Regions from separate parts of the Arthrobacter sp. yr096 genome, predicted to be linked through region 1. Evidence: predicted binding sites of a transcription regulator. Region 1 holds the regulator's gene; each other region holds the start of a gene.

Evidence for each region. Region 1 encodes HrcA, which represses chaperone genes, less so after heat shock. Its sites were predicted from a motif close to TTNGCACTCGNNNNNNNCGAGTGCNAA; they were not measured.
Region 2: a site for HrcA is predicted at 1,546-1,572, ahead of groL (chaperonin GroEL). Genes of this name have one in related genera too.
Region 3: a site for HrcA is predicted at 1,302-1,328, ahead of groES (co-chaperone GroES). Genes of this name have one in related genera too.

The regions. Positions count from the first base shown of each region.
Region 1 covers NZ_FNYI01000003.1:586,446-590,743, forward strand. The annotation lists gene BMY91_RS10565 (GerMN domain-containing protein) at 1-312, shown strand, start outside; gene BMY91_RS10570 (16S rRNA (uracil(1498)-N(3))-methyltransferase) at 319-1,092, opposite strand; gene dnaJ (molecular chaperone DnaJ) at 1,095-2,222, opposite strand; gene hrcA (heat-inducible transcriptional repressor HrcA) at 2,273-3,280, opposite strand; gene BMY91_RS10585 (DUF3097 domain-containing protein) at 3,508-4,298, shown strand, end outside.
Region 2 covers NZ_FNYI01000002.1:606,219-610,516, forward strand. The annotation lists gene groL (chaperonin GroEL) at 1-1,362, opposite strand, end outside; gene BMY91_RS07520 (cold-shock protein) at 1,689-1,892, opposite strand; gene BMY91_RS07525 (LytR C-terminal domain-containing protein) at 2,066-2,680, opposite strand; gene BMY91_RS07530 (DUF3263 domain-containing protein) at 2,730-3,065, opposite strand; gene BMY91_RS07535 (uracil-DNA glycosylase) at 3,172-3,942, shown strand; gene BMY91_RS07540 (siderophore-interacting protein) at 4,225-4,298, shown strand, end outside.
Region 3 covers NZ_FNYI01000001.1:563,578-567,875, reverse strand. The annotation lists gene groL (chaperonin GroEL) at 1-777, opposite strand, end outside; gene groES (co-chaperone GroES) at 863-1,159, opposite strand; gene BMY91_RS02700 (hypothetical protein) at 1,353-1,715, opposite strand; gene BMY91_RS02695 (THUMP-like domain-containing protein) at 1,783-3,012, shown strand; gene BMY91_RS02690 (shikimate 5-dehydrogenase) at 3,026-3,838, opposite strand; gene ykgO (type B 50S ribosomal protein L36) at 3,864-3,986, opposite strand; gene BMY91_RS02680 (GTP-binding protein) at 4,034-4,298, opposite strand, start outside.

The DNA of each region.
Region 1 (4,298 bases):
GTGGCACCCCTGTGGATTATTGACCCGCAGGAAGATACGTCACTGCCGGCAGGTGCGGTCAAGTTCAACGGCCGCAGCACGGACGGTTCCAAACCCGTGAACTGGCAGATCCTCCAAGACACGGGCAAAGGCGAAAAAGCCAGCCTCCTGACCGGGCAGGTGAAGGCGACCGGCGAGCCTGGACAGTACGGCGTCTTCACCTTCAGTGCAACGCTGAAGCCCGGCAAGTACGAGTTGCGGGTCTCACAGGCCGATGATGCCGGCAAGACCATTGAAGCCACTACGGATACCCGGCTGTTCAGCGTCGGCTGATTTGTTCTACCAGCGGCCCAAAACGTCGCTGGCGAGAACGACGGCGGCGGGACCCGCCGTCGACGACCGCAGGACGTGGTGACCCAGGAGTGCCGTCACGGCCCCGGCGTCGCTGAGACGCGTCACCTCACGTGGCGAAATTCCGCCCTCCGGCCCCACAATCAAGAGAACTTCCCGAGGTGCGTCGCGACGCGCTTCACGGGACGCCTCCAATTCCTCGAGGACCGCACGCAAGGGATTCTTGGCGTCTTCATGAAGGATGATGGCCAGATCCGCGTTCTCTACGGCTTTGGCCAGCGCCCCGGTATCCAGGATTTGCCGCACTTCCGGTATCCATGCCCGCCGGGCCTGCTTGGCCGCAGCGGTGACCACAGACTGCCACTTGGCATGGGCCTTTGCCGCGCGATCTCCCTTCCACCGCACAATCGAGCGCTCCGACTGCCACGGAATCACGGCATCTATTCCGAGTTCCGTAGCAGTCTCAATGGCAAGTTCATCGCGATCACCCTTGGCCAGGGCTTGGACAAGCACCAAACGCACGTCCGGCTGATCCTCGAACACAACATCCGAGGCCGTGACCGTCAATGTGCCAGGCCCCGTTTCGGCAACTGTCCCTGTAAGCCTGGCCCCCTTACCATCAGCGATGTCAACGGGCTCTCCCACGGCCAGGCGCTTGACCGTGACGGCGTGCCGGGCCTCAGGCCCTTCCAGGACAAACGTGGAACCGGGGTTCACGTGGCCGAGGCTGCCGACTGGTGCGAAGAAAACGGGATTGCTCACCGCTACAGGTTACCGAGCTTGTCCCGCAGCTTGGCGAACATGCCGCCGCTGGCAACAAGCTTTCCCTCGGTGAACTGCTCCCCGCGAAGCTTGGCGAGCTGCTGCAACAATTCTTCCTGGGCGGGGTCGAGCTTGGTGGGTGTCTCAACGTGGAGGTGCACTTTGAGGTCCCCGCGGCCGTAACCCCGAAGATGAGTGACGCCGAGTCCGCGAAGGGTGATGATTTCACCTGACTGGGTGCCGGACTTCACATCAATGTCCTGCGCGCCATCGAAGGTCTCGAGCTTCAGTTCCGTGCCAAGGGCCGCGGCAGTCATGGGCACGCTCAGCGTGGCGTGAAGGTCATCGCCTTCGCGCATAAACATGGCATCGTTGTTGACCCGGATCTCCACGTAAAGGTCGCCTGCAGGGCCGCCCGCTGGCCCCGCCTCGCCCTGTCCGGACAGCTGGATCCGTGTACCGGTTGCAACGCCGGCAGGGACCTTGATGGTCAGGGACCGGCGGCTGCGAATACGCCCCTGTCCATTGCACTCGTTGCAGGGATCCTTGATAACAGATCCGAAGCCTTCGCAGGAACCACAGGGCGCGGTGGTCATGACCTGGCCCAGGATGGAGCGGACCGCACGCTGAACCTGGCCGCTGCCGCCACAAATATCGCAACGTTCCGGGTGGGTACCCGGGCGGCAGCAACTGCCGTCGCACGTGGGGCAGACAACGGCCGTGTCCACTTCAAGTTTCTTGTTGACGCCGAACACGGCATCCTTGAGGTCAATGCGGACGCTGATGAGTGCATCCTGGCCGCGACGGACACGGGACGCCGGTCCGCCATGCCCTCCACCACCGCCAAAGAAGGTGTCGAAGATATCCTGGAAGGCGAAGCCCTGGCCGGAGTATCCACCGCCGAAGCCGTTGTCAGTGCCGTTCTCGTTGCCCGTGGCATCGTAAACGCGGCGCTTCTGGGGGTCTGACAACACCTCGTAAGCATGGGTCACGGCCTTGAACTGCTCTGCGACGTCCTCACCGGGATTGACGTCCGGGTGAAGTTTCCTCGCCAACTTGCGGTACGCCTTTTTGATCTCTTCCCCGGTGGCTTCCGGAGAGACTCCCAAAACGTCATAGTGGCTGCTCAAAGTCGGTATCTCTTCCTTGTTGTACTGCGAATGTTTCCTCGGGCCGGCGTTCAGCCGCCGAGAATGCGTGAAAGGTAACGGGCCACTGCGCGAACCGCGGCCATGGTGGTGGGATAGTCCATCCTTGTAGGACCGAGAATCCCCACTTTGGCACCTGAGCCGTAGCCTGTGGCAACCACAGACGCCTCGGCCAAACCGTCGTAGGGGTTCTCACGGCCAATGCTCACTGTGACGCCACGGGGGTCATCCCCCATGTCGGACAACAACCGGAGCATGACAACTTGTTCCTCAAGCGCCTCCAGGACCGGACCAATGCTCAACGGGAAGTCCACATTGGATCGGGCGAGGTTCGCTGTGCCGGCCATCAGGATGCGCTCTTCCCGGCTGGTGTCGCTCAGCGACTGCAGCCCGTGAGCCAGTGTTTGGGCCAGACTGCGAAGCTCCGGCGGACACAGGGCAACCACAGATGGAAGTACCTGCGGCAAGAGTGCCAGCTGCGTCCCTGCGATGTTGCCGAGGAACCGCGACCTCAAAAGCATCAAGGCCTCATTGCTCGTGTCCGAACCGGCCTCAATGACTTTCTGGCCAACACTGCCGGTGTCCGCGATCAGGACGACAAGCACTTGCTTGGGTGCCAGCAGGACGAACTCAACGTGGCGGACCAGGGCCCTGTTGGAGTGCGGGTATTGAACGACGGCCACTTGGTTGGTCAGTTGCGACAGAAGCCTTACTGTGCGCTCCAGGATGTCATCGACATCATCGGGCCCCTCAAGCAATGAATGGATCGCGCGGCGTTCTGCCGCAGACAGCGGCTTGACCTGGGAGATACGGTCAACGAACAACCGGTAACCCTTGTCCGTTGGAATGCGGCCGGCGCTGGTGTGTGGCGCCGCAATGAGGCCTTCTTCTTCCAGGACAGCCATGTCGTTCCTGATGGTGGCGCTGGAAACACCAAGATGGTGCCGCTCGACGAGTGCCTTCGATCCGACAGGCTCCCTCGAATGCACGTAATCCTCAACGATGGCCCGCAGCACTTCCAATTTGCGTGGCTCACTCATTGCTCCACCTCCTGACGACTTCCGTGGTCACTCCGACCGGTCACCGCGGGACCGCAAACGGATCACCGCATTTAGCACTCAACATGCCCAAGTGCTAACAAGTCTAGTATGAGCCACCCCGTTGCTAGCATTGAAACCGCCCAACGCCCGGATCAGCCAGGTGGGGCGGCAACAGCAGCCACGGTGATCTGATGCCCGGCACAAACCAGCACAAAGGTAGGAACTCCTTGGCTTTCGACAATTGGGGTCCGCAGGATCTGTCCGCTCCTGCCAAACGCCAACTCCCAGAGGTACCAGTCCAGCGGGGAATGGTCCTTGAGGACGTCCAGTCGGGCTGGGTGGGTGAGGTCACGCGCGTAGAAAAGACCGGCGGCATGCACATTGTTTCCCTTGAGGACAGGCGCGGGAAGACGAAGTCGTTCCAGCTCGGATACGGCTTCTTGCTTGAAGGGCAGGCAATCCGTTTGATGCCGCCCGCCGCGCGCCCACCCGCTTCCGGTGCAGCTGCGGGGCGGACTGCCTCCGGCTCCGTCAGGGTGCAAGGCCAGCGCGCCCAGGTGGCCAAGGCCAGCCGCATCTGGGTAGAAGGAAAGCACGACGCCGAACTGGTCGAGAAAGTCTGGGGCGACGATCTGCGGGTCGAAGGAATCGTCGTAGAGCCCCTCCACGGCGTGGACGACCTGAAATCTGCGATCGCGGCCTTTAATCCAGGTCCCGCCCGCCGCCTCGGCATCCTGGTGGACCACCTCGTCGCCGGTTCCAAGGAGTCCCGCATTGCGGCCGAGGCCATGACCGTGCCAGGAGCTGCCGGAAATGTCCTGATCGTCGGTCACCCCTACATTGACGTGTGGCAAGCCATCCGGCCTAAGGTGCTGGGGATCGACGCGTGGCCTTCGGTGCCCCGGGGGATCGACTGGAAGACCGGGATTCTCCGTGCCTTCGGCTGGCCCCATGAGACCGCCGAGGCCATCGGCCTGGGCTGGCAACGGCTCCTCGGAGCGGTTCGAAGCTACGCCGA
Region 2 (4,298 bases), on a different contig from region 1:
GAAGGCGATCTGCTTCAGCGGAGCATCGATGGCAACCTTGACGATGTTGGCGCCGGTTGCTTCGTCACCCTGCAGGGTCAGGTTTGCGAATGCCTTGGCACCGGCCTGGATGAGGGCAACGCCACCACCGGCGACGATGCCTTCTTCAACGGCAGCCTTTGCGTTGCGGACAGCGTCCTCAATGCGGTGCTTGCGTTCCTTGAGCTCAACTTCGGTTGCGGCACCGGCCTTGATGACTGCAACGCCGCCGGCCAGCTTGGCCAGGCGCTCCTGCAGCTTCTCGCGGTCGTAGTCGGAATCGGAGTTCTCGATCTCGGCGCGGATCTGGGCCACGCGGCCTGCGATCTGCTCGGCGTCGCCGGCACCTTCAACGATGGTGGTCTCGTCCTTGGTGACAACAACCTTGCGGGCGGTGCCGAGGAGTTCCAGGCCAGCGTTCTCGAGCTTGAGGCCAACTTCTTCGGAGATGACCTGGCCACCGGTGAGGATGGCGATGTCGGCGAGCTGTGCCTTGCGGCGGTCACCGAAGCCCGGAGCCTTGACGGCAACGGACTTGAACGTGCCACGGATCTTGTTGACGATCAGGGTGGCCAGGGCCTCGCCCTCGATGTCTTCGGCGATGATCAGCAGCGGCTTGTTGGACTGCATGACCTTCTCCAGAACCGTGACGAGTTCCTTCACGTTGGAGATCTTGGAGTTCACGATCAGGATGTACGGGTCTTCAAGAACCGTTTCCTGACGCTCTGCATCAGTGACGAAGTAAGCGGAGATGTAGCCCTTGTCGAAGCGCATGCCCTCGGTGAGTTCGAGCTCCAGGCCGAAGGTGTTGGATTCCTCGACCGTGATGACGCCTTCCTTGCCCACCTTGTCCAGGGCTTCGGCGATCAGGCTGCCGATTTCCGGGTCACCGGCGGAGATGGAAGCCGTGGCTGCGATCTCTTCCTTGGTTTCGATTTCCTTGGCGGAGGCCAGCAGTTCGCTGATGACTGCTTCAACAGCCTTCTCGATGCCGCGCTTGAGGGACAGCGGGTCGGCGCCGGCGGCAACGTTGCGGAGGCCTTCCTTCACCAGTGCCTGGGCGAGGACGGTTGCAGTGGTCGTACCGTCGCCAGCGACGTCATCCGTCTTCTTGGCAACTTCCTTGACCAGTTCTGCACCGATCTTCTCGTAAGGATCGTCCAGCTCGATCTCCTTGGCGATGGACACGCCATCGTTGGTGATCGTGGGGGCGCCCCACTTCTTTTCGAGGACGACGTTGCGTCCACGCGGGCCGAGGGTGACCTTGACGGCGTCGGCGAGGATGTTCAGGCCCCGCTCGAGGCCGCGGCGTGCCTCTTCATCAAATGCAATGATCTTGGCCATAACGGCGGTAGTCCTTTCGGGACAGTCGTTAAGAAGGTACCTGTCAGATAGGGTGCCCGCGACGGACGGTTCTTCGCTTGCGGCCTATGTATGCCCCGCGCTCCGAACCTCACCCCACCAAGGTGTTTCTTGATCCTCCAGCGGTTCGGCAGAAGTCCATCACCGGCGTTAACCGGGCTGGACTTAGCAGTCGAACAGCAGGAGTGCTAAATCAATAATTAGCACTCGACCGGGGAGAGTGCAAGCAGGGATGCCACTTTGCTCTATAAACAAAGGGGTTTCAGCCGAGGGCTGACGGGAACAGGGATATGGTGTCGCTTTTCGAGTCAGGCGACGCGGACACCTTCAGCCTGCGGACCCTTCTGGCCCTCCCCCAGTTCGAACTCAACCCGCTGGCCCTCCTCAAGGGCCCGGAATCCGTCCATCTGAATGGCGGACCAGTGTACAAAGACGTCGTCGCCGGATTCATCCACAGTGATGAAGCCGTAGCCTTTTTCGGCGTTGAACCATTTGACGGTTCCCAATGCCATGATGCCCACACTTTCGCAGTAGCCAAGACCGGTTGCCGGGATCTCCGTACCGGAATCAATCCACTGTAACCACTGTCACTATCTCCGCGCTCCCATGGAAGGCGCGGGGGTGACTTTTGTTATTGAGGCTTAACCGAGTTGGAGCATTCCGGGCACGTTCCGGGCCGGGCGGGCTACTGGAAACCAGGTCCTGCCACAACCACCAGGGGCTGCTGAACCTCAGGGGATTCAACGATCGACTGAATACCCAGCAGCGCACCCAAGGCCTCAGCGTTGATCTTCTGTTCCGGGGCGTTGTAGAAGATCACGGAGGTCTGCTGCGGCAGGCCACCCCAGTTGCCCACAGTACTCAGGGTCCAGCCATCCCCTTGGACAAGACCGGCCACCCGGCCAGCCAAGCCAGCCGTCCCTGCGCCGTTGTAGACGGCCACAGGCGTGGTCTTGTCCACCGGAGCCGCGGACGTCGTCGCAGATGGAACGTCCGACGGCGAGGTGCCCGGGCTGGGTTCGCCGGACGGTGCACTGCTGGACTCGCTCGGGGCCGCAGATGGCGAGGCGTCAGTTTGCTGGGGCGCCGGCGTCGAGACGCTTGAGGACGCGTTGGGCGCCACCAGCCCAAGGTTCGGGAGGATCAAGTACGCCGCCAGGCCAAGCACCAAGGCAACGGCACCAACAGTCAGGACCGGCCACAAAGTGGGGCGCGCGGTGTCCTGGGCGTCGCGGTGGACGCCCTGCCGGGAAGTGTTCTGCGGGACCTGGTCGAATTCGTCCCTGGCATATTTGGTCATGGTGAAGCGTTGTCCTTGCTGGTTGCTGCTGACAGATCAGCCTGGCGATTTACGCGTCGGACCCCAAGCGACGTGCCGTCCGCGCACGCTGGCGGGACGTACGTAGTCTACGCAATCTCTTGACGAGCATGGGATCGTGAGCCAACGCGTCCTCGGTGTCGATCAGCGCGTTCAGTATCTGGTAATAGTGTGTGGCGGAGAGATCGAACAGCTCACGGATGGCCTGTTCCTTGGCGCCGGCGTACTTCCACCATTGCCGTTCCAACGCCAGCATTTGCTGGTCCCGTTCGCTGAGCGGCGAGTCGCTGCGCGTCCCGGCCGCAAGGTCTTCGAGCGCAAAACCGGTTGCCTGCGGCGCCATCGGTTCCGGTGCTGGTTCTGCCACGGCACACTCCTTCGACGCTTGGTGGGGGAAAATGTCCTACCCCCATGTTACGGGCGAATAACAACGCTGTCATTCGGCGTGCCGACTCCGTGCGGGAGACAATGACGTGGTGACTGGCGAGGATGCACTTTTTGATCTTGAACCCGCGGATGCCAACCAAGGGGACTTTGCCGCCCTTGTGGAGCGCCCGCTGGACGAACTCATGGCTCCGGACTGGGCAGCTGCCCTGCGCCCCGTGGAGGCCCACCTTCGTGAGGCATTGGCGTTTGTTTCGGCTCAGGCTGGCAGCGGGACCCAGGTGCTTCCGGCCGCCCACAACATGCTGCGCGCCTTCAAACAACCCCTGGCCGACGTCAAAGTACTGATTCTGGGCCAGGACCCGTACCCAACGCCGGGACACGCCGTCGGGCTTTCCTTTGCCGTGTCGCGGCAGACGCGACCCATCCCGCGAAGCCTTGCAAATATTTACCGGGAGCTTCACGACGACCTCGGCTTGCCACCCAGGGTGCACGGCGATCTCAGTGCCTGGACGGATCAAGGGGTGCTGCTGCTCAACCGGGTCCTCAGCGTCTCAGCCGGGAGCGCCGGTTCACATCGGGGCAAAGGCTGGGAGGCGATCACGACGGCGGCCGTCACCGCCGTCGCCCACCGCACCGACGCTGCGGGCCGGCAGAGCCCGTTGGTCGCCATTCTGTGGGGCAAGGATGCCGAAGGCGTACAGCCGCTGTTGGACGGTGCGCCGGCGATCGTGTCGGTCCACCCCAGTCCCTTGTCGGCCTCGCGGGGCTTCTTTGGTTCCAAGCCCTTCAGCCGAACCAACGAGCTGCTGAAGGCGCAAGGCGCAGATCCGATCGATTGGGAACTCCCGGTCCTGTAGCCCTCCCACCACCCCCTCCCACAAACCCCCTCTCACCAAACCACCCCCTCCCACAAACCCCCTCTCACCAAACCACCCCCTCCCACAAACCCCCTCTCACCAAACCACCCCCTCCCACAAACCCTCTCTCACCAAGCGACGAACGATGAGAGAGGATCCGCCCAAACCCGACGAACGATGAGAGAGGATCCGCCCAAACCCGACGAACGGTGAGAGAGCGTTGGTTGTAACGTTCGACTCATACCCAGCAGGCCTTCAGCGAATTAGCTTAGGCTTACCTACATGACTGCCCTCCCCGTCACCTCGTCCGCCACACGCAAAACACGCCCGCAGGTCAATCTGACAGTGCTGCGCAA
Region 3 (4,298 bases), on a different contig from region 1:
CAGCGTGGACAGGGCTTCGCCTTCGATGTCTTCAGCAATGATGAAGAGCGGCTTGTTGGCCTGAAGTGCCTTCTCCAGCAGCGGCAGGAAGTCCTGCAGCGAGGAGATCTTGCCCTGGTTGATGAGGATCAGGGCGTCTTCGAGGACGGCTTCCTGGCGCTCTGCGTCGGTGACGAAGTACGGGGAGAGGTAGCCCTTGTCGAACTGCATGCCCTCGGTCAGAACCAGCTCGGTCTGCGTGGTGGAGGACTCTTCGATGGTGATGACGCCATCCTTGCCCACCTTGCCGAAGGCCTCGGCCAGCAGTTCGCCAACCTCGTCGCTCTGAGCGGAGATGGCTGCAACGCTGGCAACCTGGGTGCCTTCTACTTCGCGGGCATTTTCCAGGAGGCGGGCTGCGATGGCTTCAACGGAAACCTCGATGCCGCGCTTGATCTCACCCGGAGCGGCGCCGGCAGCAACGTTGCGGAGGCCTTCCTTGACCAGGGCCTGTGCAAGCACGGTGGCTGTGGTGGTGCCGTCGCCTGCGACGTCGTTGGTCTTGGTGGCTACTTCCTTGGCCAGCTGTGCGCCAAGGTTCTCGTAGGGGTCGTCAAGCTCAACTTCACGGGCGATGGTTACGCCGTCGTTGGTGATCGTGGGAGCGCCCCACTTCTTGTCCAGCACGACGTTGCGGCCGCGCGGGCCAAGCGTCACCTTGACAGTGTTGGCGAGCTTGTCGATACCGGCCTCAAGAGACCGGCGGGCAGCATCGTTAAAAGCAAGCTGCTTTGCCATGGTTGTGTCCTTTCAAGACAGAAAACCCGCACCGCTGTCGGGTCGGAATGAATCCAACGCGGCGGCGGTGCGGGGCTCCAGGAAGTTACTTTACGACGATCGCAAGGACGTCGCGGGCGGACAGAACGAGGTACTCGTTGCCGCCGGTCTTGACTTCGGTTCCACCGTACTTGGAGTAGATGACGACGTCGCCAACAGCTACGTCAACCGGTACGCGGTTGCCGTTGTCATCGAAGCGGCCGGGGCCGATTGCAACAACTTCGCCTTCCTGCGGCTTCTCCTGCGCGGAGTCCGGAATTACCAGGCCGGAAGCCGTGGTCTGCTCTGCTTCGAGCGGGCGAACAACAATACGATCCTCAAGAGGCTTAATCGAGACCGACACTCGGACTCTCCTTTTCATGAGCTGATTCATGGACTAAGAACTAGGGTGCCGGAGCGTGCAACCGTCGTCGCGGTGCCGGAAGTACGCCTGGCGTGATTAGCACCCTCCAGGGGAGAGTGCTAATAAGACTCTATGTAAGGCGTTAGCACTCGGTCAAGGTGAGTGCCAGCATTTCGTCATCGGTGAACGTCCGTCACCGACCGGTGAGGTCGTCCAGATCATAGTCTTCGCCGTCATCGTCCTCGTCCAGCGGGGCATTGCCCCGGTTCAAGTACAGCAGCACGGCTGAAGCAACAGTTACGACGCCGGCGATCACCAAGGTGATAATTCCGCCGGTCCGGGCGCCGCTGTACAGCTCGCGGATGTCCCGTGCCTCGTCCGTGGCGTCGTTGACGCTCTTCCCGGCCACTGAGTATGTGGCCGCGTTAAAGGAATCCAGCGCGAAGATAATGATCAGCAGGCCGATGCAGACCACCGTGATTACGGCGCCCGCTATCAGGGCAGGGCGCGCAAACTTTGTGATGGCGGAGGGATGCGGGGCTGCGTTGTCTTCCATGAAAACAACCCTATCTGGCTGATTCAGCAGTCACGTTGTCATAAGCCGCGCCGTTAGGCTTGATGGCATGCCTCATGCACCGCAGGAACAGATCGCGCCCTTGCTGACTACTGAAGGATGGGAACTTCTTGCCTCATTGGGGCCCTACCGGGAAGCCGATTCGTTCAACGTCAATGCCACCCTGCGGAAGGCGGGGCACTCCCCTGACCTGGTAGCCGCCGTCCTGACGCAGTCCCGCCTGCGTACCCGTGCAGAAGCCAAGTTTGGCGAGTTCGCACGTCAGATGCTGTTCACACAGGCCGGCCTTGAACAGGCCACCCGGTTGAACGTTGCCGCCAGGCATGCCGAACGTTTTGCCAAGGCCGGAATTGCGCACGTGGCGGACCTCGGCTGCGGTCTGGGCGCCGATTCGATGGCCATGGCGTCCATGGACATCGCAGTCACCGCGGTGGAGATGGACGAGACCACCGCCGCTTGCGCAACCATCAACCTCATGCCGTTCCCGCACGCCACGGTGGTGCACTCGGATGCCATGGCGGTGGAACTGGACGGGATCGACGGCGTGTGGCTGGATCCCGCCCGGCGAACCACGTCCTCATCCGGGACCAAGCGGATCTGGGACCCCGAAGCGTTCTCTCCCCCACTGTCCTTCGTGGAAAAACTGGCCGCCACCGGACGTGCCATAGGCGTCAAGATGGGGCCGGGTATCCCCCACGACTCCGTACCGTCAGGTTGCGAGGCCCAGTGGGTCTCGGTGGGTGGAGACGTCACCGAAGTGACGTTGTGGTTCAACGCAGTGTCCCGTCCCGGTGTACGTCGGGCCGCTTTGGTTATCAGCAGCCAGGGGGCCGCCGAAATCACCAGCGGTGAGGATTTCGACGGCGGTCCGGTCGCCGCCGTCGGGCGTGTTGAAGGCTTCCTTTACGAACCCGATGGTGCCGTCATCCGCGCAGGCCTGGTGGCCGACGTCGCCGAACGGCTGGGCGGTCACCTGGTGGACGAGCACATCGCTTACATCTGCGCTCCGGAACTGCATGACACGCCGTTTGCGCGCGCTTACCGGGTCCTCGAGGTGATGCCTTACAACGTCAAGGCCCTCAAAACCTGGGTGAAGGAAAACGGCATCACGGTGCTGGACATCAAGAAGCGCGGCACCGCGGTAACCCCGGAGGAGCTTCGGAAGCAGTTGCTCCCTGCCAAGCCCGTCAAAGGCAAGGATGCGAAAACAGCCACCCTGGTCCTCACCCGGATTGGCGAGGAGAGAGTGGCTGTGGTCGTGGAGCCTGTGACGTTCTAATGCGCTCCTGCCGTCAGCGGCGCGAGAACTCCGATGCTTCGCGGACCTGCCCGGCCGTCGGGCGTACCCCGGTGTAGAGCACAAACTGCTCTTCCGCCTGGATGGCAATGACCTCAGCGCCCGTGATTACTGGCTTGCCTGCGGCGCGTGCAACCGAAATAAGGGGCGTCTCCGAGGGAAGGGCTACGACGTCGAATACCACCTTCGCTGCGGCAATCGTGGCGTCGTCGAAGGACTGGGCCGTTTCGTCCGCGCCTGCCATTCCAAGCGGAGTGACATTGATGATGAGGTCCGCGGTGGAACCGTTGACGTCGTTCTGCCATGCGAAGCCGTAGAGTTCCGCGAGGGCACGGCCGGTGTCTTCGTTGCGGGCCACGATGGTGACAGCAGTGAACCCGGCATCCCGCAAGGCTGCGGCAACAGCCTTGGCCATGCCGCCGGCACCACGGAGCAGCACGGTGTGGCCGCTGGGAACCTGATGGTCCTTCAAGAGCCGGGCAATGGCGATGTAGTCGGTGTTGTAAGCGGTAAGGACGCCGTCGTCGTTCACGATGGTGTTGACCGAATCGATGGCCTTGGCCGACGGGTCCATCACGTCAACCAGGGGGATGACCGCTTCCTTGTACGGCATGGACACCGCGGCGCCCCGGATCGGGAGGCCGCGGATGCCCGCCACCGCGAGGGTGATGTCAGCAGGGGCGAATGCCTTGTAGACAAAGTTCAAGCCGAGCAGATCGTACAGGTAGTTGTGGAACCGGGTACCGATGTTGCTGGGCCGGGCCGCGAGCGAAATGCACAGGGACATGTCTTTGTTCAGGATTGGCATTCCCCCATTAAACAACGGCCCATGCTCAGCCTTGCCGCGCCTTCATTCGCGGGTTGTTCTTGTTGATGACGAACGTACGCCCGCGCCGACGCACAATCTGGGCGCCGGGGATTTTCTTGAGGGCGCGCAGCGAGTTCCTGACCTTCATGGTGTTTCTCCTTCTTGTTGGTGGTTTGGCCTGGCTTAGGTTGCTGGCTAGAGGACGTCGCTAAGTTCCAGGGGGTCGTCCCAGACGCCGTAATCCAGTTCCATCTCCTCCTCGGTGAGCTGGCAAGCATCCAGGAGCTGGCGGATCTCCTGTCCGTCCATGTCCTCGGAGCGCCCGGTGAGCGCCAGGACCGTGCCGCGGTCGCCATGGCTTGGGTGCCAGTCAAGGAAGGAGTCGACGTCGGCACCCGTCACCCCGGTGTTAGCGGGGCGACGCGTTCCGTCGGGGGAATCGGCCAGCCACTTCCCGGTG